4 regions of the Pseudomonas sp. R1-7 genome follow, and region 2 is predicted to be linked to each of the others. Evidence: predicted binding sites of a transcription regulator. Region 2 holds the regulator's gene; each other region holds the start of a gene.
What was found. The regulator sigma-54, encoded in region 2, starts transcription at its own class of promoters, with help from an activator protein. The targets are predictions, from matches to a motif close to ANTGGCATNNANNTTGCTNT.
Positions count from the first base shown of each region.

Region 1: J3P79_RS12165 (sigma 54-interacting transcriptional regulator) is a predicted target of sigma-54. The motif match lies at 1,945-1,964, and genes of this name have one in related genera.
Region 3: J3P79_RS17755 (CmpA/NrtA family ABC transporter substrate-binding protein) is a predicted target of sigma-54. The motif match lies at 4,192-4,211, and genes of this name have one in related genera.
Region 4: J3P79_RS22605 (pilin) is a predicted target of sigma-54. The motif match lies at 4,705-4,724, and genes of this name have one in related genera.

Region 1 is NZ_CP071661.1:2,690,741-2,696,596, reverse strand. Features, by position in the region: gene J3P79_RS12170 (hypothetical protein) at 1-266, shown strand, start outside; gene J3P79_RS12165 (sigma 54-interacting transcriptional regulator) at 406-1,731, opposite strand; gene J3P79_RS12160 (hypothetical protein) at 2,073-2,339, shown strand; gene nhaA (Na+/H+ antiporter NhaA) at 2,470-3,654, opposite strand; gene nhaA (Na+/H+ antiporter NhaA) at 3,920-5,128, shown strand; gene J3P79_RS12145 (HAD family hydrolase) at 5,213-5,856, opposite strand, start outside.
Region 2 is NZ_CP071661.1:1,048,707-1,054,562, forward strand. Features, by position in the region: gene rapZ (RNase adapter RapZ) at 1-22, opposite strand, end outside; gene ptsN (PTS IIA-like nitrogen regulatory protein PtsN) at 25-489, opposite strand; gene hpf (ribosome hibernation-promoting factor, HPF/YfiA family) at 502-810, opposite strand; gene J3P79_RS04590 (RNA polymerase factor sigma-54) at 887-2,386, opposite strand; gene lptB (LPS export ABC transporter ATP-binding protein) at 2,550-3,275, opposite strand; gene lptA (lipopolysaccharide transport periplasmic protein LptA) at 3,275-3,823, opposite strand; gene lptC (LPS export ABC transporter periplasmic protein LptC) at 3,810-4,379, opposite strand; gene J3P79_RS04610 (KdsC family phosphatase) at 4,387-4,911, opposite strand; gene J3P79_RS04615 (KpsF/GutQ family sugar-phosphate isomerase) at 4,911-5,856, opposite strand, start outside.
Region 3 is NZ_CP071661.1:3,981,623-3,987,478, forward strand. Features, by position in the region: gene rlmKL (bifunctional 23S rRNA (guanine(2069)-N(7))-methyltransferase RlmK/23S rRNA (guanine(2445)-N(2))-methyltransferase RlmL) at 1-2,191, opposite strand, end outside; gene rmf (ribosome modulation factor) at 2,722-2,937, shown strand; gene J3P79_RS17750 (quinone-dependent dihydroorotate dehydrogenase) at 3,084-4,103, opposite strand; gene J3P79_RS17755 (CmpA/NrtA family ABC transporter substrate-binding protein) at 4,338-5,549, shown strand; gene J3P79_RS17760 (ANTAR domain-containing response regulator) at 5,564-5,856, shown strand, end outside.
Region 4 is NZ_CP071661.1:5,029,002-5,034,857, forward strand. Features, by position in the region: gene J3P79_RS22590 (DUF748 domain-containing protein) at 46-2,979, shown strand; gene J3P79_RS22595 (DUF2845 domain-containing protein) at 2,981-3,277, shown strand; gene J3P79_RS22600 (BON domain-containing protein) at 3,562-3,915, opposite strand; gene J3P79_RS22605 (pilin) at 4,236-4,658, opposite strand; gene pilB (type IV-A pilus assembly ATPase PilB) at 4,884-5,856, shown strand, end outside.

The DNA.
Region 1 (5,856 bases), 1.6 Mb from region 2:
TCGGCGCGGGCATCGCCTTTGCCCTGAACGAGAAAATGAGCATGTCGTTCTCAGTCTCTGACCTTGTCCAGAAGAAAAGCAGGCTCAAGCAGGACGGCGGGGATTGGGAATCGGTGACGTCCAGCGACGCCAACGCCGGCTATTTCAACATCGGCATGACAGTTGCCGCCAGCGACAACCTCACTATCGTGCCCAACCTGTCCATCGGACTGACCGACGATGCGCCGGATTTCACCTTCAGCTTGAAATTCCCTTACTACTTCTAGTCCGCCAAGGATCCCAGGCCCTGAAGAACCTCTGTGGGAGCGAGCTTGCTCGCGATGGGGCCTTTCCAGTCAACATTGAATCGACTGGGAAACCGCTATCGCGAGCAAGCTCGCTCCCACAGGTTTCAGGCGGATTGATTCAGCGAATCTGATGCTTGTGCAGCAACCGATAGAAGGTAGGCCGCGACACGCCCAGCACACGAGCCGCCACGCTCAGGTTGTCGCTGTGGCGATTGAGCACATCGCTCAATGCCTGGCGCTCGGCGCGGGTTTTGTACTCTTCCAGGGTGCCCATCGGTGCGGCGACGCCCTGATGGCTCGCCAGGCCCAGGTCCCGGGCCTCGATCTGCCGCCCCTCCGCCAACACCAGGCCGCGACGCACACGGTTGGCCAGCTCGCGGACATTGCCGGGCCAGTCGTGCATGCCCATCGCGACCAGGGCGTCCTCGCTGAAACTGCGCGGCCGGCGACCGGTTTCGTGGCTGTAGAAGTGGGAAAAATGGCTCGCCAGCATCGACAAATCGCCGTGGCGTTCGCGCAACGGCGCCATCACGACCTGCAGGACGTTCAAGCGATAGTAGAGATCTTCTCGGAAACGCCGTTGCTCGATAGCCGCTTCCAGATCCACATGAGTCGCCGCCAAAATCCTCACATCAACGGCAATCGGTTGGCTCCCGCCGACCCGCTCGATGTGCTTTTCCTGGAGGAAACGCAGCAGGTTGGCTTGCAACTCCAGCGGCAAATCGCCAATTTCATCGAGAAACAACGTACCGCCGTGGGCGGCTTCGATCCGTCCGATCTTGCGTTGATGGGCGCCGGTAAACGCACCCTTCTCATGGCCAAACAATTCGGACTGGATCAGATGCTCCGGGATAGCACCGCAATTGATCGCAATGAACGGCTTGTTGCGCCGATGGGACTGGCAATGCAGGGTGCGCGCCACCAACTCCTTGCCCGTACCGCTCTCGCCACGAATCAGCACGGGTGACTCGGCAGGCGCCAGTTTGCTCAATAACTTGCGCAGCTCGCGAATCGGCTTGCTGTCGCCCAGCAATTCATGTTCCGGCTGATTGATATGGACCGAACCCTGCCCCCTCAACCGCGCCATGCCGAACGCGCGGCCCAGCGTCACCTGGACCCGGGAAACATCGAACGGCAAGGTATGAAAATCAAAGAACCATTCGCAGACAAAATCGCCGACGTTCTGCAGGCGCAGCACTTCCGGGCTGAGCACGGCGATCCATTCAGTACCGCTGCGGCTGATCAGCTCCTTGACCGCTTCCGGCCGCTCCAGATGGAACGGCTGCAGGCGCAGGAGACCGACATCGCAGCTCCGATCCCCGGCATGTTCAAGGGAACAACTGTCGACATCCCAGCCAATGGCGCGCAGGCCTGGCATGAGGCGATGGCAATCATCGCAAGGGTCAACCACGAGAAGGCGACGCAACGCACTGGCTTCGATCATGACTGATCCTTGGCGCCAAAATAAGGAAATATGATTAGAAACAGGCGTTTGGCGAACCTGCATGTAACAGTAGCAAGAAGTTGACACCTGCTTGTATCGATTAGTTATCGGCGCGATCAGGAACTGGTTATAAGAGGGACGTTTCGTTAGTTGGCGCTTGTCGAATCTTTCACCACCCTTTCAAACAAAAGCCGAAAAGGCTGGTCTGAAAGAAAATCGAAATTTATTCAAATATTGTGTGACCCGGCCCCGGGTTCGGGACATCAGTACAAGTAACCAGCCGCACGGTATGCCCAACCGACGGCACATCATTTGATTGGGCACCCTTGAGAGATAACGCCATGAACGCCCCGCTCCGTATCAACGAAGCTCTTTTGATTGCCGACCGCGCATTCCGTCCTTTCCAATGCGTGGCCTGGGCCCCACAAGACGGTAACGGTGAACTGAGCCTGACCGTCATCGACCGCACCAATACCCATATCGGTCGCACCCAGATTCCGAGCAGTGCCTACACCGATCCCGCTCAACTGGCCAATCTGTTGAAACAGGCCCGTGCCGAACTGAGCGAGGAAGGCTACAAACTTCAATCCTGGTCGATGCCAGAATAAAACCCGACAAACACGATATTTGAATTGTTCGGTTGCGATCGAAGCAAGAGGCCAATTTCAACGTACTGAAAGCTGACAACAATTCATTGTCGGTCTAAGCGTTGAATATTGGCCTTTTGATTGTATCGATCTATCTGCGCCGCTGAATCACGCCAAATCGCAGTACTGCCATGCCCATCAGGGCCGACAGAACGGAGCCTGACAAGACACCGACCTTGACTTCATCCATGAGTCGCTGTGATTCGGGGAATGCCAGATTTCCAATGAACAGACTCATCGTGAAGCCGACGCCGCACAATAACGACACTCCATAGATCTGACGCCACGTAGTTCCGGCCGGGGCTTGAGTCAGGCCTGTCTTGATCGCTATCAGTGCGAAAGTGAAAACGCCGGCCTGCTTCCCAAACAATAATCCCAAGGCGATTCCCAACGGTACCGGCCCCAACAGGTGATCGACCGTCACATCGCTCAGGGATACGCCTGAGTTGGCGAAACCGAAAATCGGCAAGATGATAAAGGCGACCCAAGGGGACAAGCTGCGTTCAAGTCTTTGCAGCGGGGAGTCGTCCCCCTCTGCGTCCTTGTTCAAGGGAATGCAGAATGCAACCACTACCGCGGCGAGCGTCGCATGGATGCCGGACTTGAAGACCAACCCCCATAACAATGTTCCGAGTATCAGATAAGGCAGCAACCGCGTCACTCCGGCCTTATTCATGAGCACCAACAAGACGATCACGGCGGCCGCAGCAAGCAGCATCGGAACATCCAAGCCGGCGGTATAGAAGAGCGCAATAATGGCTACCGCTCCAAGATCATCGATGATGGCCAAGGCAGATAAAAATACCTTCAGCGAGATCGGCACTCTGCCGCTCAACAGGGACAGCACACCCAGCGCAAATGCAATGTCCGTGGCGGTCGGAATCGCCCACCCTACCAACGTCTCGGAAGAACCTCGATTGATGCAGACGAATAACATCGCCGGTACGATCATTCCCCCAAGGGCCGCGAGGCCAGGGAGCGCCCTCTGGCTCCATCCAGCAAGCTGCCCTATCAAGGCTTCGCGCTTGATTCCCAGGCCCACCATCAGAAAGAAAACGGACATCAGCGCATCGTTTACCCAGTGTTCCAGTGACATTCCAAGGAAAGAAGCCCTCAGCCCCCTCTCATAACTTGAATAGAGCGGACTATTGGCAACGATCAATGCTGCTAATGCCGAGAGCATCAGCACAATGCCACCCGCAGGCTCCCAACTGATAAAGCGAATCAGCAGCGCAGGTGTGCGCAGATTGACATTACGCGTTAACCCATTTCCCATCCACTCCTCCGAAGTTCTCTACCACGGCACGATAATCCATAAAATCCATTTCCCCGACGGTGGCGTGCACATGACTGCCCTCCTGTAGCGTCTGAGTCACCCAAACGACGAACAGTTTCTTCACGCATGGAAATGAATGCACGATTGCGCTGGACCTTGCGATACACAGGTTGTGTAGAATGGCGGCGAGGGTGTCACCGCAAAACGCGGCAGGACAGGTTTAATCAAGCGAAGGTCGGGCCGCCAGCGCGGAGTAGTCGTGCCTATGAGTGCAGAACCGTCGCGCCTGAATAAAACCGATAAGAATCGTGAGTCAGCGTCCGCCCGGGCTTTTCTGTCCAGATTTTTCGCCGCAGAGTCAGCAGGAGGCCTGGTGTTGATGGGCGCTGCTTTGGCCGCCCTCGTGGTTGCGAACTCGCCATTGTCAGCCGACTATTTTTCATTGCTGAAAATTCATCTCCTGGGGCTTTCAGTCGAGCACTGGATCAATGACGGCCTCATGGCGGTGTTTTTCCTGCTGGTTGGCCTAGAAATCAAGCGTGAAATGCTGATGGGTCAGCTATCAAGTTGGGGTCAGCGTTCACTTCCCGGATTCGCCGCGCTTGGCGGGATGCTGTTTCCTGCCCTGATCTACCTCATGGTTAATTGGGGCAGTGCAGAAACGACGAGTGGATGGGCCATTCCGGCAGCCACCGACATCGCGTTTGCTTTGGGCGTGTTATCGCTACTGGGCAAGCGCGCCCCTGTTTCATTGAAGGTGTTTCTTTCGGCGCTCGCGATCCTCGATGACCTTGGCGCCGTCCTTATAATCGCGCTGTTTTATACCAGCGATTTATCCATCACTATGTTACTGGCTTCGCTGGGGGCAACTGTCTTGCTGGTAGTGCTCAATCGGTGCGGCGTCAGGAGACTGTTCCCCTATTTGCTTGTCGGCGCCCTGCTGTGGTTCTTCATGCTTAAATCCGGCATCCATGCGACGCTGGCCGGCGTCATTCTTGCCTTTTTCATTCCGCTGGGTAACCCCGTGGAGGAACGCAAGTCACCGCTGCTCTATCTCGAAGAGAAAATGCACCGCTGGGTAGCTTTCGCAATTGTGCCCATCTTTGGTTTCGCCAATGCCGGCGTCTCGCTCGCCGGAATCACGCCGCACAACCTGATCGACCCCGTTCCCCTAGGCGTTGCACTGGGGCTGCTGCTCGGCAAACAACTGGGAGTGTTCGGCCTGGCAACGCTGGTCATTCGTTGCGGCCTGGCCAGGCTTCCTGAGGGAGCCAACTGGCTTCAGCTTTATGGTGTCGCACTGCTATGCGGGATCGGATTTACCATGAGCCTGTTCATCGGTGCCCTTGCTTTCCCAGGCGCCCCCCACTTGGTAGACGAAGTTAAAGTTGGAGTGCTCTTGGGCTCCACTCTGGCAGCGATCCTGGGGATCATCGTTCTGATGGCAGCCAACGCTCGAAAGTCGCGGACCTGAAGCGCAAGAGGACCTTGATGCGCCCTGCCAAGGGCGCATCCAATGCCGTTGCGCAATACCAGCCCCGAGAGGAGCCGACGAGATTCATCGCGGCAGGATGTACCGCTCGATCGCCAATGCCGCGCCATCCTCGGTGCTCGCTGCGGTGACAACATCGGCCTGGCGCTTGATCGCTTCTTCGGCCTGTCCCATCGCAATCGACAGCCCGGCGCGGTGAAACATCGCAGGATCGTTGCCTCCATCCCCAATGGCGGCGGTCTGCTCCAGCGGCACGCCGAGGAATTCAGCCAAAGTCGACAGCGCCTCCCCTTTGTTGGCCTTCATTGCCGTCACGTCCAGGTAGATCGGCTGCGACCGCGATACCTGGGCCTGGCCCTTGAGCAGCGGGTGCAGACGCGCCTCCAGCTCGACCAGCAGATCGGTGTTGGCGCTGGTCGCAACGATTTTGTCGATGCGCTCCAGATAGGGTTCAAAACTGTCCACTTCGACAGGTGGATAACCCAGGCCGCGGGTTTCCACTGGCACCATCGGCCCATTGGCGTCGCGTACCAGCCAATCGCCGTCGGCAAATACCCAGACCTCGATGCCGGGCTGATCGGCGTACAACGCCAGCGTCGTCAGCGCGGCCTCGGGTGGCAGGTAGTGCACGGCCAGGAAACTGCCGTCCGGATGCACCAGCGTACCGCCATTGAACGCGGCGGTCGGCAGGTCGACGCCCAGCGCCTCGA
Region 2 (5,856 bases):
CACTGACGATGATCATGCGCATGTTTAATGACCGCTCTGCTCGTCCAGGACAACCTGATACAAAGCTTCGTTACTCGGTGCGCTGCGCAGTTTTTCACGCACTTCCTTGCGGTCCAGCATGCTGGCGATCTGGCGCAGCAGCTCGAGGTGCGCATCGGTTGCCGCTTCCGGAACCAGCAATACGAACAGCAGGTCGACCGGCGCGCCGTCGATGGCGTCGAAATCTATGGGGGCTTCAAGGTGCAGCAGCGCGCTGATCGGCGCTTCACAGCCCTTGAGGCGGCAATGGGGAATAGCGATGCCGTTGCCAAAACCGGTGGAACCGAGTTTTTCACGGGCAATGAGGGCCTCGAAGACATCCTGCATCACCAGATCAGGCACCTCGCGGTGGATCAGGTTGGCGATTTGTTCGAGGGCTTTCTTTTTACTGCCACCCGGCGCGTTCACTTGGGAACGGCCGGGGGTCAGGATGGTTTCTAGTCGGATCATGGATTGGGGGGGTTAACGACCGGTTGCGCCCTGGAGGAGGCTCTGGGTCTTTTCCTTATGCTTTTTGAGTTGGCGATCCAGCTTGTCGGTCAGCAGGTCAATCGCGGCATACATGTCTGAATGCTCTGCGTTGGCAACCACTTCTCCGCCGGGAATATGCAGCGTGGCTTCGATTTTCTGCAGCAGCTTTTCGACGTTCATCGTGACTTGCACATTGGTGATCTTGTCGAAATGCCTTTCCAATCGGTCGAGTTTTTCGCCGATGTAGGTGCGCAGGGGTTCGGTCACTTCCAGTTGGTGTCCACTGATGTTGACTTGCATACAGCTTCTCCTTCGTTGCCAGTGCATAAAGCGGCAGGCTGGGTTGCCTGCCACTGGAACGCTGTGGCGTGGCCCGTTACATCAACCGCTTGCGTTCGCTCGAAGGTGCGATCCCGAGGGATTCGCGGTATTTGGCGACGGTACGGCGGGCCACCTGAATGCCTTGTGCCTCCAGTAAACCAGCGATCTTGCTGTCACTCAACGGCTTTTTCTGATTTTCCGCGGCGACCAGTTTTTTGATGATCGCGCGGATGGCCGTGGACGAGCATTCGCCGCCTTCGGAGGTGCTGACATGGCTGGAGAAAAAGTATTTCAATTCATAGATGCCCCGCGGGGTATGCATGAATTTCTGGGTAGTGACGCGTGAAATCGTCGATTCGTGCATGCCCACCGCCTCGGCAATGTCATGCAGGACCAACGGTTTCATCGCTTCGTCGCCATACTCCAGGAAGCCGCGCTGATGCTCTACGATCTGGGTGGCAACCTTCATCAGGGTTTCGTTGCGGCTCTGCAGGCTCTTGATGAACCAGCGCGCCTCCTGCAATTGGTTGCGCATGAAAGTATTGTCGGCGCTGGTGTCGGCACGTTTCACGAAGCCGGCGTACTGGGCATTGACGCGCAGCTTGGGCACCGACTCCTGGTTGAGCTCCACCAGCCAACGATCGTTGTGCTTGCGCACGATCACGTCGGGAACCACATATTCGGGTTCGGTGGATTCGATCTGCGAGCCGGGGCGCGGATTGAGGCTTTGCACCAACTCGATGACCTGGCGCAGCTCATCTTCCTTGAGCTTCATGCGGCGCATCAGTTGGCTGTAGTCGCGGCCGCCCAACAGGTCGATGTAATCGGTGACCAAGCGCTTGGCTTCAGTCAGCCAAGGGGTCTTGGCGGGCAGTTGGCGCAATTGCAGCAACAGGCACTCGCCCAGGTTGCGAGCGCCGATGCCCGCGGGTTCGAACTGCTGGATGCGGTGAAGGACGGCTTCGATTTCGTCCAGCTCGATGTCGAGCTCGGGGTCGAATGCTTCGAGAATTTCTTCCAGCGTCTCGTCCAGGTAGCCCTGATTGTTGATGCAATCGATCAGGGTCACGGCGATCAGGCGATCGGTATCGGACATCGGCGCCAGGTTCAATTGCCAGAGCAGATGACTCTGCAGGCTCTCGCCGGCGGAAGTGCGGGTGGTGAAATCCCATTCGTCGTCGTCGCCGCTGCTCGGCAAGCTGCTCGCGCTGGTCTGATAGACGTCTTCCCACGCAGTGTCCACGGGCAGGTCGTTGGGAATGCGCTCGTTCCATTCACCATCTTCGAGGTTATCCACCGTAGGGGCGGCTTCCTGCTGGTAGGACGGTTCCTGGATCTCGGGGGTGGTTTTCTGTTCGACGTTGTCGGCCAGTGGATCGGTGTTGTCGAAGTCGTCGCCTTCTTCCTGGCGCTCGAGCATCGGATTGGATTCCAAGGCCTCCTGGATTTCCTGTTGCAGATCCAGGGTCGACAATTGGAGCAGGCGGATGGCCTGTTGCAGCTGCGGTGTCATCGTCAGCTGCTGGCCCATTCTCAAGACTAGCGATGGTTTCATGGCAGGGGCTAAACACCTTATTTGCCGGCGCACATGCGCCATCCACTACAGGGCGCCGGAGCGCCAAACTTAAGCAAATTATATGCCTGAAACCGAGGTGTTTGCCTAGGGCGTCGTCACAATAAAATTGGCAACGCCCGGACGATTCGCCAGGCACTTGCGCTTACAGGCGGAACTCATGACCCAGATAAACTTCCTTCACCAGTTCGTTGGCCAGGATGGTGGCGGAGTCACCTTCGGCAATCAACTGGCCATCGTTGACGATATAGGCAGTTTCGCAGATATCCAGTGTTTCGCGAACGTTGTGGTCGGTGATCAACACGCCGATCCCCTTGGCCTTGAGGTGGTGGATGATCTGCTTGATGTCGCCGACCGAAATCGGGTCCACGCCGGCGAAGGGTTCGTCGAGTAGAATGAATTTCGGCGCGGTGGCCAGGGCGCGGGCGATTTCCACGCGACGACGTTCACCGCCGGACAGGCTCATGCCGAGGTTGTCGCGAATGTGGCTGATATGGAATTCCTGCAGCAGGCTTTCCAGCTCCTGGCGACGACCGGCCTTGTCGAGCTCCTTGCGGGTCTCGAGAATCGCCATGATGTTGTCGGCAACCGACAGTTTGCGGAAGATCGACGCTTCTTGTGGCAGATAGCCGATGCCAGCCCTTGCCCGGCCGTGCATCGGCTGGTGGCTCACGTCCAGGTCGTCGATCAGTACGCGACCCTGATCGGACTGGACCAGGCCGACGATCATGTAGAAACAGGTTGTCTTGCCGGCGCCGTTGGGGCCGAGCAAGCCGACGATCTGGCCGCTGTCGATGGACAGGCTGACATCGCGCACAACCTGGCGGCTCTTGTAGCTCTTGGCCAGGTGCTGGGCTTTCAGAGTTGCCATTACTGGGCCTTCTGCTCGTCGGTTTTCTTTTTCGGCTGGATCACCATGTCGATGCGCGGACGCGCCTCGGTGACCTTGCTGCCAGTGGCGCGACCGGCGCTGGCCAGTTTCTTGACCGTGTCGTAGACGATTTTCTCGCCTTGGGTCACGTTGTTGTCCTTGTCGACGACCTTGGCGCGATCGATCAATACAACTCGGTCCTGGGCGGCGTGATACTGGATGGTGACACCGTAGCCTTGCACGGGCTTGGTGTCGCCTGCGGTTTGCAGTTGTTCGAAGTAGGCCAGGTTGCCCACCGAAGTCACTACGTCGATGTCGCCGGATTGGGTGCGGGTGATGGTCACGGTGTTGCCGGTCACCTTCATCGAGCCCTGGGTAATGATCACATCACCCTTATAGGTGGCGACACCGTTCTTGTCGTCCAGTTGCGCGTCGTCGGCCTGGATACGGATAGGCTGGTCGCGGTCGTTGGGAAGGGCCCAGGCGCTCGCGCTTCCCAGTGCTGCGCCCAGACTGAGCAAAATAGGGAGGGTTTTAGCGAGCTTCATACTGTCCTCTTACTTTCGATAGCAGGTGTATCCTGCTTTCCTTCAAATACGCCTTCATTCCCGTGCCGGTCGATACGCCGCCAGCGCCGTCGATTCTAACGGGTTGCTCGGTCTGCGCATATTCTCGTTGCGGGAAGACCGTCATGCGACTGGTGGTGATGAGGGTCGTACGGTTTTTTTCGTCGGTCCGGGTGATGCGCACCGAGTCGATCAGTTCGACTTCGGTGCCGCCGGGATTGACCTCGGCGCGCTCGCTCTGGACATGCCATGGGAATTCGGTGCCCCGGAACATGTTCAGGTCCGGTTTGGTGACCAGCGTGATATCAGTCGCCTTTACGTGATCGACCTTGTCGGACGTCATTTCGTACTGCAGTTTGCCGTCGGGCAAGTATTGCAGGGTATGCGTATTGGTTGCGTACCAGTCGATGTTTTCCTCGACCTTGGGCGCCGGCTGGTCCAGGAAGCGTTCCGGGCTGATGTTCCAATAGCCCACCGCGGCGAAAATCGCCGCAATACAGCCGAACACCAGGAGGGTGCGAATCTTCTTGCTTAGCATAAATGGCTCACAGGTATGCGGCGTTGGCCGCTTCGAGGTGGCCCTGGGCACGCAGGATCAGTTCACAGAATTCGCGGGCTGCGCCTTCGCCGCCCTTTGCCGTGGTGACGCCATGGGCATGCTCGCGCACGAACGCCGCGGCGTTGGCCACGGCCATGCCCAGGCCGACCCGGCGGATGACCGGCAGGTCTGGCAGGTCGTCACCCAGGTAGGCGACCTGTTCATAGCTTAGATTGAGTTGGCCAAGGAGCTCGTCCAGAACCACCAGTTTGTCTTCGCGGCCCTGGTAAAGGTGCGGGATGCCGAGATTCTTCGCCCGCCGCTCCACCACCGGGGTCTTGCGACCACTGATAATGGCGGTCTGCACGCCTGAGGCCATCAGCATCTTGATGCCTTGGCCGTCGAGCGTGTTGAAGGTCTTGAATTCGCTTCCGTCTTCGAGGAAGTACAGGCGGCCGTCGGTGAGTACACCGTCGACGTCGAATACGGCGAGCTTGATTGTCTTGCCCCGTTGCAGCAGGTCGGTCGTCATTACATTACTCCAGCACGCAGCAGGTCGGAGAGGTTGAAGGCGCCGACCGGGCGGTCGTCGTCATCCACCACTACCAGTGCGTTGATCCTGTGGTCTTCCATGATTTTAAGGGCTTCGGCGGCCAGCATGTCGGCACGGGCGGTCTTGCCGTGAACGGTCATGACTGCATCGATGGTTGCGTTGCGGATATCGATCGCGCGGTCGAGGGTGCGGCGCAGGTCACCGTCAGTGAAGATCCCGGCCAGCTTGCCGTCGGCTTCGAGAATTACGGTCATGCCCAAGCCTTTGCGCGTCATTTCCATCAGCGCATCCTTGAGCAGTGTGCCGCGTTGGACCTGCGGCAGCTCTTCGCCGGAGTGCATCACGTTTTCGACTTTCAGTAGCAGGCGACGGCCCAGCGCGCCGCCGGGATGGGAAAAGGCGAAATCCTCGGCGGTGAAGCCACGGGCTTCCAGCAGGGCCACGGCCAGGGCATCGCCCATGACCAGGGCTGCGGTGGTGGACGAGGTCGGGGCCAGGTTCAGCGGGCAGGCTTCGTGTTCGACATGAACATTGAGGTTCACCTCGGCGGCCTTGGCCAGCGGGGAGTCCGGGTTGCCGGTGATGCTGATCATCTGGATGCCCAGGCGCTTGATCAGTGGCAGCAACGTGAGGATTTCGTTGGTCGAGCCGGAGTTGGACAGGGCCAGGATGACGTCGTCCCGGGTAATCATGCCCATGTCGCCGTGGCTGGCCTCGGCCGGGTGGACGAAAAAGGCCGTCGTGCCTGTGCTGGCCAGCGTCGCGGCAATCTTGTTGCCGATATGGCCTGACTTGCCCATGCCGACCACGACCACGCGGCCCTTGCTGGCCAGAATCATCTCGCAGGCGCGTACGAAATCAGCGTCGATATGGGCCAGCAAGCCTTGTACGGCTTCGAGCTCGAGGCGGATGGTACGTTGTGCC
Region 3 (5,856 bases), 2.9 Mb from region 2:
CCTCCACCGCGTAGCGCTCGGCCAGGTTCTCTTCGAGCTGGAACTTGCGGAAGTTGTTGGAGAAATACAGCACGCCGCCCGGCGCCAGGCGCGCCATGGCCAGGTCGAGCAACTGCACGTGGTCGCGCTGCACGTCGAACACCCCTTCCATGCGCTTGGAGTTGGAGAAAGTCGGCGGGTCGATGAAGATCATGTCGTACTCGTCGCGACTGGCTTCAAGCCAAGCCATGACGTCGCCTTGTTCCAGGCGATTCTTGTCGGAAAAACCATTGAGCGACAGGTTGCGCCGTGCCCAGTCCAGGTAGGTTTTCGACAGGTCGACACTGGTGGTGCTGCGCGCACCGCCCTTGGCAGCGTGGACGCTGGCGGTCGCGGTGTAGCAGAACAGGTTGAGGAAACGCTTGCCGGCCGCCTCTTTCTGGATGCGCAAGCGCATTGGCCGGTGGTCGAGGAACAAGCCGGTGTCCAGGTAATCCGTGAGGTTGACCAGCAGCTTCACGCCGCCTTCGTTCACCTCGGTGAACTTGCCCTGGGCGCTCTGGCGCTCGTATTGCTTGGTGCCGCTCTGGCGCTCTCGACGCTTGATGACGACGCGGCTCTTGTCGACGTTCAAGGCCTGGGGAATCGCCGCCAACGCATCGAACAAGCGGGCCGAGGCCTTTTCCGGATCGATGGACTTCGGCGCGACGTACTCCTGCACATGAACCCAATCGTGATAGAGGTCGATGGCCATCGAGTATTCCGGCATGTCGGCGTCGTAGACCCGGTAGCAGTCCACGCCTTCACGCTTGGCCCATTTGCTCAGCAGCTTGAGGTTTTTTTGCAACCGGTTGGCAAACATCTGCCCACCTTCACTCAGGCGCGCCTGTTCGACCACAGGAGCCGGTGCCGGCGCTGGCTTGATCGGGTTGCCGTTCTTGTTGTATTGACGTTCCTGCGGAACATCCGGCGCCTGGTCGTAGGCGGATTGCTCACGCTCGGCCTGACGTTGTTCCGGGGTGCGACGTTCTCCCGTGACGAACTGATCCGGCAGCACCTTGATCAATAGCAACTTGCAGGGCAAGGCGCCGTTCCAGAACGAATATTGCTTGTGGCTGCGAATGCCCATGCGCTTGCCCAGGTCCGGCGCGCCGGTGAACACCGCGGCTTCCCAGTTCAGGCAGGCCTGGCGCAGGCGTTCGCCAAGGTTCTGGTAGAGGTAAAGCAGGCTGGCTTCATCGCCCAGGCGCTCGCCGTACGGCGGATTGCAGATCACCAGGCCCTTCTGGTTCTGGTCCGGGCGCGGCTCGAAAGTGGCAACTTCGCCCTGGTAGATCTTGATCCACTCGCTCAGGCCGGCGCGCTCGACGTTGTTGCGACCCGGCTGGATCAGCCGTGGATCGGCCTCGTAGCCACGGATCCACAGCGGCGGCTTGGCCAGCCCGGCGGCGGCGCGCTCCACGGCCTCTTCATGAAGCTTCTTCCACAACGCCGGCACGTGGCCGAGCCACGCGGTAAAGCCCCATTGCTGGCGACGCAGGTTCGGCGCCATGTCGGCGGCAATCATCCCGGCCTCCACCAGGAACGTGCCGACACCGCACATCGGGTCAGCCAGCGCCCCGCCTTCGGCGGCAATGCGCGGCCAGCCGGCGCGGATCAAGATCGCGGCAGCGAGGTTTTCCTTCAGCGGCGCGGCGCCTTGCTGCAAGCGATAGCCACGCTGGTGCAAGCTGTGGCCCGAGAGGTCCAGGGAGAGGATCGCTTCGCCACGGTCCAGGCGCAGGTGGATGCGCAGGTCCGGGTTGAGCTTATCGATGGAAGGACGTTCACCCGACGGCGTGCGCAATTTGTCGACGATGGCGTCCTTGACCTTCAGAGCGCCGAAATGCGTGTTGTCGATGCCCGAGCCGTGGCCACTGAATTCCACCGCCAGGGTGCCATCAGCGAGCATGTGGTCTTGCCAATCGACATCCAATACGCCGTGGTAAAGGTCTTCGGCGTCCTTCATCGGGAAGCGCTTGAGCACCAACAGCACGCGGTTCGCCAGACGCGACCACAGGCAGAGCCGGTAGGCCGTCTCCATGTCGGCGCTACCACGCACTGCCGAGGTGTGCTCGCGAGCCTCTTCGAGGCCAAGCCCGACGGCTTCCTCAAGAAGCAGGCCTTCGAGGCCCTTGGGACAGGTGAGGAAGAGTTCGAAACGGTCGGACATGGGATTTCCAGAGCCTTTGGCTAAGTGGACCGGGCAACGCATTGCCGGGCCGGGTTCAATCAGGTGCTTTTCTCAAGAGCACCCGCGTGGCACGAAAGTGTGCCGTTCCGTACTCGCCGCTCAGGTTCAAAGAGCTTAGATGCGTGTACAGATAAAAAATTCTGTGCAACAAATTGTGAAAAGTTGTCCCTTTCGTCGAATAGTACCCGAGTGCAACAGGAGGACATTCTCATTCGATCCTGGTGACCGCCTTCAACGCAGGGCTGATCATACAGGGGTCTTGCCCGAAAGCGGGTGTCGAACATCGTGTTACTTATCGCACTAGCATCTTTATTGTTACGTGCTTATGACAAAACGATCATTCCATCCGTGTGACGCTTTGGTTAGAACTCACCACAGGTTGACGTCGCAACGGCGTCAACACCTTGGCTCGTCACGCCGGCAACGAGCCGCCAACGGCAGAATGATTCTGCCCCGACCTCGATTGAGGTCGACGCTAAGCAACAGTCAACAAGTGAGGGCAACACCCTATGAGAAGACTTAAGCGTGATCCGTTGGAAAGAGCATTTTTACGCGGTTACCAATATGGCGTTGGTGGTAAATCCCGTGAGCTTTGCCCCTTTACTCTACCGTCGGTACGTCAAGCCTGGATCAATGGCTGGCGAGAAGGACGCGGCGACAATTGGGACGGTATGACCGGCACTGCGGGTATCCATAGACTCAACGAACTTCACGCCGTCGGCTGACACAGGGCTTATTACTCGAGAACTCGACAATCTGACACTTGTATCGATTTAACCACGCACGTCCCATCCGGACGGCGGGCTACGGCCCAGGGGGCTCCTTCAGGAGCCCTTTTTAATGCCCGGCAGATAGATCCGCCAGGCCAGATTCAACCCAACGCCGCAATCGCATCCACCGACTCACGAATCAACGCCGGGCCCTTGTAGATGAAACCCGAGTAAACCTGCACCAGGCTCGCCCCGGCGGTGATCTTCTCGGCGGCGTGCCGGCCTTCGGTAATCCCGCCCGCCGCAATGATCGGCAAGCGTCCCGCCAGTTCACCCGCCAGGACTTTCACGGTATGGGTGCTCTTGTCACGCACCGGCGCGCCAGACAAGCCGCCCGCCTCGTCACCATGCTCCAGCCCTTCGACACCTTCGCGGCCCAGCGTGGTGTTGGTGGCGATCACCGCGTCCATGCCTGTCTCGATCAGGGCCTGGGCCACCTGGACGGTTTCCTCGTCGCTCATGTCCGGGGCGATCTTGATCGCCAGCGGCACATGCCTGCCATGGATGACCGCCAGTTCCGCACGGCGCCGGGCCAGGTCGGCCAGCAATTGCTTGAGCGAGTCACCGAATTGCAGGCTGCGCAGCCCCGGGGTGTTGGGCGAGCTGACGTTGACGGTGACGTAGCTGGCGTGGGCATAGACCTTGTCCAGGCAGATCAGGTAATCGTCGACGGCGCGCTCCACCGGGGTGTCGAAATTCTTGCCGATATTGATGCCCAGCACGCCCTTGTACTTGGCCGCCGCGACACGGGTCAGCAAGTGATCGACGCCCAGGTTGTTGAAGCCCATGCGATTGATGATCGCCTCGGCCTGGGGCAGGCGGAACAGTCGTGGCTTGGGGTTGCCCGGCTGCGGACGCGGTGTGACGGTGCCGATTTCCACGAAGCCGAAACCCAACTGCGCAAAGCCGTCGATGGCCGCGCCATTCTTGTCCAGGCCCGCTGCCAACCCGACCGGGTTGGGAAACTCCAGGCCCATGACCGTCACCGGCAGTTTCGCCGGAGCCTTGCACAGCAGACCGTTGAGACCCAAGCGCCCGCCCGCGCCGATCAAGTCCAGGGACAGGTCGTGGGAGGTTTCCGGGGAGAGTTTGAACAGCAGTTCACGGGCCAGGGTGTACATGGGCGGCTTTGACTCGGGCGACGAAATGAGGCGGCGATTATAGCCGCGCAACGGCCTCGCAAGCGAGGCGCTCGCACAAAAGCGCAGCGCTGGCATATGCCTTGCACCTTTTTGGTCATCAGCGCCCCATGCCAACGACGGAATGAGTGACGCACTGTTTCAAAGGACAACGGCGTCGGCGTCCGGCCTCCCCAGGCCAGGACACGACGCTTTTTCATGTGGAAGGTGATAGCGATGAATGAAATTCCAGCCACGCCCCTGGCCTGGGTCAATGGCAGCGATGCCCCGGAAAAAAGCGCGGTCAACCTCGGCTTCATGGCCCTGAGCGACTGCGCCCCGGTGGTGGTGGCCGCCACCCAGGGCTTTGCCCAACCTTACGGCCTGACGTTGAACCTCAAGCGCCAAGCGTCCTGGGCCAACCTGCGGGACAAGCTGGTCAGCGGCGAAATCGACGCAGCCCACAGCCTGTACGGCCTGGTTTACGCCGTGCACTTGGGCATCGGCGGCGTTGCGCCCACCGACATGGCCGTACTGATGGGACTGAACCAGAACGGCCAGAGCATCAACCTGTCCCACGGTCTCCAGGCCCAAGGCGTGACCAGTCCTGAGGCACTGGAACGGCACGTGCACCAAACTCGCCCGAAACTGACCTTTGCCCAGACATTTCCCACCGGCACCCACGCCATGTGGCTCTATTACTGGCTCGCCGCCCAGGGCATCCATCCTCTCTCGGATGTCGACAGCGTCGTGGTGCCGCCGCCGCAGATGGTCGCGCACCTGCAAGCCGGGCGCATCGACGGCTTCTGCGTGGGCGAGCCTTGGTGTGCCAGCGCGGTAAAACAGAACCTCGGCTTTACCCTGGCGACCACCCAGACCATCTGGCCCGATCATCCAGAAAAAGTCCTGGGCTGCACCCGGGCGTTCGTCGAGCAATACCCCAACACCGCCCGGGCGCTGGTGATGGCGATCCTCGAAGCCAGCCGCTTCATCGAGCAAAGCGAGGAGAACCGTCGCAGCACCGCACAACTGCTGAGTGCTCCCGAATACCTCGACGCCCCGCTGGACTGCATCGAGCCGCGCCTGCTGGGCACCTACGCCGACGGCCTGGGCAACAGTTGGCAGGATCCCCATGCCATGCGCTTCCACGGGGGCGGCGAGGTGAACCTGCCGTACTTGTCCGATGGCATGTGGTTCATGACCCAGTTCCGCCGCTGGGGCCTGTTGCGCGAAGACCCGGACTACCTGGGCGTCGCCCGCCAGGTGCAGCAGCTCCAGCTGTACCGTGAAGCCGCAGCGGCGCTGGGCATAACCTCCCCAGGCCAGGACATGCGCAGCAGCCAACTGATCGACGGCACCATTTGGGACGGTTCGGATCCGGCCGGGTACGCCCGCAGCTTCAAACTGCACGCCTTGAGCGATGCGGCTCCCCTTCTCGCCAGCCGCTGACAGGAGCCACGACCATGCTGCGTATCCTGCTGATCAACGACACCGCGAAAAAAGTCGGTCGCCTGAAAGCGGCCCTGATTGAAGCCGGCTTCGAAGTGATCGACGAATCCGGCCTGACCATCGACCTGCCGGCGCGCGTCGAAACAGTGCGTCCTGACGTGATCCTGATCGATACCGAGTCACCCGGACGCGATGTGATGGAGCAAGTGGTGCTGGTCAGTCGCGACCAGCCGCGACCGATCGTCATGTTTACCGATGAGCACGATCCGGATGTGATGCGCCAGGCCATCAAGTCAGGTGTCAGCGC
Region 4 (5,856 bases), 2.0 Mb from region 2:
TGCCATACTCCAAGGCACTCCGATTCATACCAGACGAAGCCACACATGCCCAAAGGATTGATTCGCGCTTTCGGCGCCCTGTTGACCGCACTGGCCCTCTATAGCCTGTTGGGTTTCCTGATCTTGCCGGGCATTGCCCTGCGCATAGCCAATCAGCAACTGGCCGCCCATGCCACGGTGCCCGCCCAGATCCAGCGCATCGAACTCAACCCTTTCAGCCTTGAATTGACCTTGTGGGGCTTGATGATCGGCGAGCCGGGCAAGGAGCAGGTCGGCTTCGAACGCCTTTACGCCAACCTGCAAGCCGACAGCCTGTGGACCGGCGCCCTGCACCTGGCGGACATCGAACTGGACAAGCCCAAGACCGACGTGGTGTTCGCCAAGGACGGTCAACTGAACCTGCTGGGCCTGTTCAAGCTGCCGCCCAGCGAGCCAACCCCGGCCGACCCGCAGGCCAAGCCGTTTCCCCTGCGAGTGGATCGGATCAAGCTCGCCAGCGGCTACGTGCATTTTCAGGATCTGCGCCCCAGCGAGCCCATCGAGTTCCTTTACGACACCCTCGATTTCGAGCTGAAAAACCTCAGTACATTGCCCGACGACAGTGCCGACATGACCCTGGTGGCCATAGGCCCCAACGGTGGACAGCTCGACTGGTCCGGTAACTTCAGCCTCACCCCGATTGCCTCCGAAGGCACGATCAAGATCACTGGCGGCCAGATGAAAGCCTTTTGGCCCTACGTACGCGACGCGGTGCCGCTGGTGCTGGAAAACGGCGTGCTGGACCTCAGCACCGATTACAAGCTGAACCTCGCCAAGGGCACGGATCTGCTGCTCAGCAATGCGGCCGTCAGCGTCGCGCCCTTCGCCATGAAGGCGCCTGATGGCCGCCCGCTGGCAAGGCTGGAGCGCCTGGACGTCAGCGAAACCTCGCTGGACCTGGCGAAACAGCAGGTCATCGTCGGCAAGATCCGCAGCCAGAAGCTGGAAACCTGGGCCGCTCGTGAAGCAGACGGACAATTGGACTGGCAGAAGCTCTTCGCCAGCCAGCCGGCCAAACCGCAGGTCAAGGCCGAGCCGGCGTCGGCCCCGGCAGCCGCCGACTCGCCCAAGCCGGAGCCGACAACGCCCAGCAAGCCATGGCAAGTGATGTTGAAAGACGTGCAGTTGCGCAACTACCAAGTGCACCTGGCCGACCGCCAGGCACAGCCGCCCTTGGCCTTGGAAGTCGGCCCGCTGAACCTCGACCTGCAAAACTACGACACCCTCAACGGCTCGCCCTTCAACCTCAAGCTCGATACCGGGCTCGGCAAGCAGGGCAAGATTCTCGCCGACGGCGTGGTCAACCTCAACCCGGTCACCGCAAAGCTCAACGTCAAGACGCAGGACATCGACCTGCGAGTCGCCCAGGCCTACATCAACCCGTTCATTCGCCTGGAGCTGCGCTCCGGGATGCTCGGCAGCGATCTGGTGGTGGACCTCAAGAGCACCGAGCCGTTGGCATTGGCCGTCACCGGTCGAGCCCAGGTCGATCAGTTGCACACGCTCGACACACTCAAGACCCGCGACTTCCTCAAATGGCAACGCCTGGAACTCCAGGGCCTCAACTACCAGCACGGCGACAGCCTGTCGATCGACAAGGTCAATCTGTTCCAGCCCTACGCGCGCTTCATGATCAACGACGATCGCACCACCAACGTCGACGATTTGTTGATCCCGCAACCGGCCGACAGCCCGGCCAAGAACACCGCGGCCAAACCGGCGTCGAAGGAAAAGCCGCTGGGCATTCACGTCGGGGCCATTGCCATCAACGACGGCTCGGCCAACTTTGCCGACTTCAGCCTGACGCCGAACTTCGCCACGGCCATCCAGCAACTCAACGGTGAGATCGGCACCATCGACAGCCGACAGGCCAAGCCCGCGACGGTGGACGTCAAAGGCAAGGTCGACCGCTACGCACCCGTGACCATCAAGGGTGCGGTCAATCCCTTCGACCCGATGGCCAGCCTCGACATCGCCACCAGTTTCAAGCGGGTCGAGTTGACGACCCTGACGCCCTACTCCGGCAAGTTCGCCGGCTATCGCATCCGCAAGGGCCGGCTCAATCTCGACCTGCACTACCGGATCACCAAGGGCCAGCTCCAGGCCGACAACAAAGTCGTGGTCGAACAGTTGCAACTGGGGGAAAAGGTCGACAGCCCGGACGCCGTCAGCCTGCCGCTGAAACTGGCCGTCGCGCTGCTCAAGGACTCCGAGGGAAAAATTTCCATCGAACTGCCGGTTTCCGGTGACCTCAATGACCCGCAGTTCAGTGTCATGCCGATTGTCTGGCAAACCTTGCGCAATCTGGTGGTCCGCGCGGCCCAGGCGCCCTTCAAGCTGATCGGCGGGCTGGTGGCAGGCGGCGGCTCGGAAGACTTGGGCAGCGTGGCATTCGCCCCGGGGTCCAGCGACCTGAGCCAGGAGAACGAAAGCGTGCTGCTCAAGTTGTCCGAAGCCTTGGGCAAACGACCGGAGCTGCGCCTGGAGATCGAAGGCACCGCCGCCGAAAGCAGCGACGGCCCGCTGCTCGCCGCCCAGCGCCTGGAGCGCGAATACCAGTACAACTACTACAAGATGCTGCAACGCCGTGGCGACAAAGTCCCGGCCAAGGCTTCCTTGCTGCAGGTACCCGAAGATGAAAAGGCCCCGCTGCTGGAGGGCATCTATCGCACACGCCTGAAGACCCAGCCACCGGCCGAATGGACGCAACTGGATAAAAAGGCTCGCATCGACAAGCTCCGTGAAGGGGTCATCAAGTTCTGGAGCGGCAGTGATGCGCTGTTGCGCGAACTGGGCCAGGAGCGGGCGAGCAGCATCAAGGACTTCCTGGTCGACAAGGGCAAGCTGGCCGATGACCGCGTGTACTTCATCGACGCCAGCCTCGGCCAGGCCGAAAAAGACGGCACCGTCATCACGCCAATGCATCTGGATGCGGAATGAAATGAAATACCTGTACGGACTCGGCCTGGGCTTGTTGCTTGCCAGCGGCCATGCCTCGGCCGCTACAACGCTGCGCTGTGGTAGCCATCTGGTCAGCGTCGGCGATCGCTCGAGCGAGGTGTTGCGCAAATGTGGCGAGCCGGCGGCGCGGGATGGCCTGGGCTACAAACGCAGCGTCAACCGCCGGGAAGAGTACCCGGTGGAAGAATGGACCTACGGGCCCAATAGCGGGATGTACCAATACTTGCGCTTCGAGGGCAATCGGCTGGTGGAAATTACCAGCAACCGGGGGCGGTGACTGTCCCAACGCTATCGCGAGCAAGCTCGCTCCCACAGGGGCCGGGTTGTTCCTGGAAGAATGCGGTCAAATGTGGGAGCGCGCTTGCTCGCGATGGGGGCAACCTGGTTTCCCCAGGCTGGCTCACCTTCTCTTTTCCAGAATAGAACAGGCCCCCGGCACGAATGCCGGGGGCCTGTAATGGCCACGTCCGTGTGGCCTTTCGCATGAACTCCAAAGCGACGGCAAGCGTAAAACCCAGCCCGTTTGCCGCGCCTTCTCCCGTCCAGGCGAGAAGCCTTTCCTTACTCGGATTTCAGGCCGTCAGCCGATACGTCCTTGACGCCTTTGATTTTCTTGGTGATCGCGACGGCGGTGTCTTTCTGCGCATCGCTCAAGACAGTGGTCGAAGACAGGGACACGACGCCCTTGTTGGTCTCAACCTTGATGTCGGAGCCTGGAATGCCTTTCTCGGTGACCAGGTCGGCTTTGACCTTGGTGGTGATCCAGGTATCGGAAACGTCTTCCTTAGCCTCTGTCACTTCGCCCGCAGCCAGCATCATCGGGGCCTGAGTTGCTTGAGTGGTCTCGGCGAAAGCGCTAGCCATGGTCAGGGTCAGTGCAGTGGCAGCAGCGGCAGTGATAGCGAACTTCTTCATACGAGTAACTCCTGTTTTTCTCAGAAACTGCCGCAAGTGCATCGCGGCAGGTTGTCAGGAGTAGTGCGAAGGCTGTGCCAGTTTTGAAACAATGTAAAAGTCTTTATTAATCAGTAAGTTAAGCGAAGCGGTTTTTTTCGTTATCATGCAAATTGCATGACCGAGGGATTTGGTACATGCAAGTTGCGGGTTTCGATGGGTTGCTAAGCTTATGAATTCTTGAGGTTTATTTTAAGGAGGGGAATTGCTCATTCTGTAATTTGACAAAGCCCCGCAGATGCGGGGCTTCGCTTGGGTCTGCTCGAATGGCCTTGTTGTCGTTAAGAAGCAGGAGCGGCGCCCGTACAGCCAGCTGGCAGGAATTCCTGAGCGGCTGTCGAGGCGCATGTCCAGACACCCTCAGCAGACCGGGAGAGGGTAATAGTCCTACCCAAAACAGGGGCCGGTGCATTCAAGAGTGCGCACGCAATACTGCCCGTCCCAGCCGATGCGGTGCCCGAAACGGTCATGGTGCAGTTACTGGTGGGCGACGTGCCACCAATGTTCGCCAAGGTCGGGTTGGTGCCCTGATTCATGACATCCTCAAACGCCACCCTCAGGGCAGAAACTTCAGCCAACCCCGCCGTCGCCTTGGCCCGTGCCTGATACCGGGAATACTGCGGCAACGCAAACGTTGCCAGGATCCCAATGATCGCCACCACGATCAGCAGCTCGATCAGCGTAAAACCCTTTTGCTTTCTCATAGACATCTCCCATGCATGAGTCGAAATCTCATGACCTGAAACGGCCATTGCAGAGCGCATGCCAACCCTGGAAGCCCCGCCAATCAAGGCTTTCCCGTCTGCAAAAGACCTACGTGCTTCCCCAACAACCGCACTATCTGACGCTTTTTGTCACCTCTGCGCGCTGGTCAGGCACCGATGCTTGACTAGGCTATAAATCAAGAACAGTCCGCGTCCGGTATCCCCATGAATGACATCGCCCTCAGCGGCCTGGCCAAGCAATTGGTGTTGGCTGAACTGATCACCGAACAAAGCGCGCAGGAGGCTTTTCAACAGGCCCAGCGCAATCGGGTGCCCCTGGTCAGTTATCTGGTGCAGAACAAAATGATCCAGAGCCGCCAGGTGGCGGAAATCGCCTCGGAGCATTTCGGTATCGCCCTGCTGGACCTCAACAGCCTCGACAAGGACAACCAACCCACCGGCCTGGTCAGCGAAAAGCTGGTGCGCCAGCATCACGCGCTGCCGCTATGGCGGCGCGGCAACAAGCTGTACGTGGGTATTTCCGATCCCACCAATCATCAGGCCATCAATGACATCCAGTTCAGCACCGGCCTGACCACCGAAGCCATACTGGTGGAAGACGACAAGCTCAGCGACGCCATCGAGAAATTCTTCGAATCCAGCAGCACCGGGCTGGAGGGCATGGCGGATGTCGATCTCGACGGCCTGGACATCGAGTCGATCGACGACCGCAAGCAGGACACCATCGCCGGTCAGGACGGCGACGATGCGCCCGTGGTGCGCTTCGTCAACAAGATGCTGTTGGATGCCATCAAGGGTGGCTCTTCCGACTTGCACTTCGAGCCCTATGAAAAAACCTACCGGGTGCGGGTGCGTACCGACGGCATGCTGCGGGAGGTCGCCAAGCCCCCTATCCAACTGGCCAACCGCATCGCCGCGCGCCTGAAAGTCATGGCAAGCCTGGACATTTCCGAGCGACGCAAGCCTCAGGACGGCCGGTTGAAGATGCGCCTGTCGAAAACCAAGTCCATCGACTTCCGGGTCAATACCCTGCCCACGCTCTGGGGCGAAAAAGTGGTCATCCGGATCCTCGATCCTTCCAGCGCGCAAATGGGCATCGACGCCCTGGGCTACGAACCGGAGCAGAAAGACCTGTACATGACAGCCCTCAAGCAACCGCAAGGGCTGATCCTGGTGA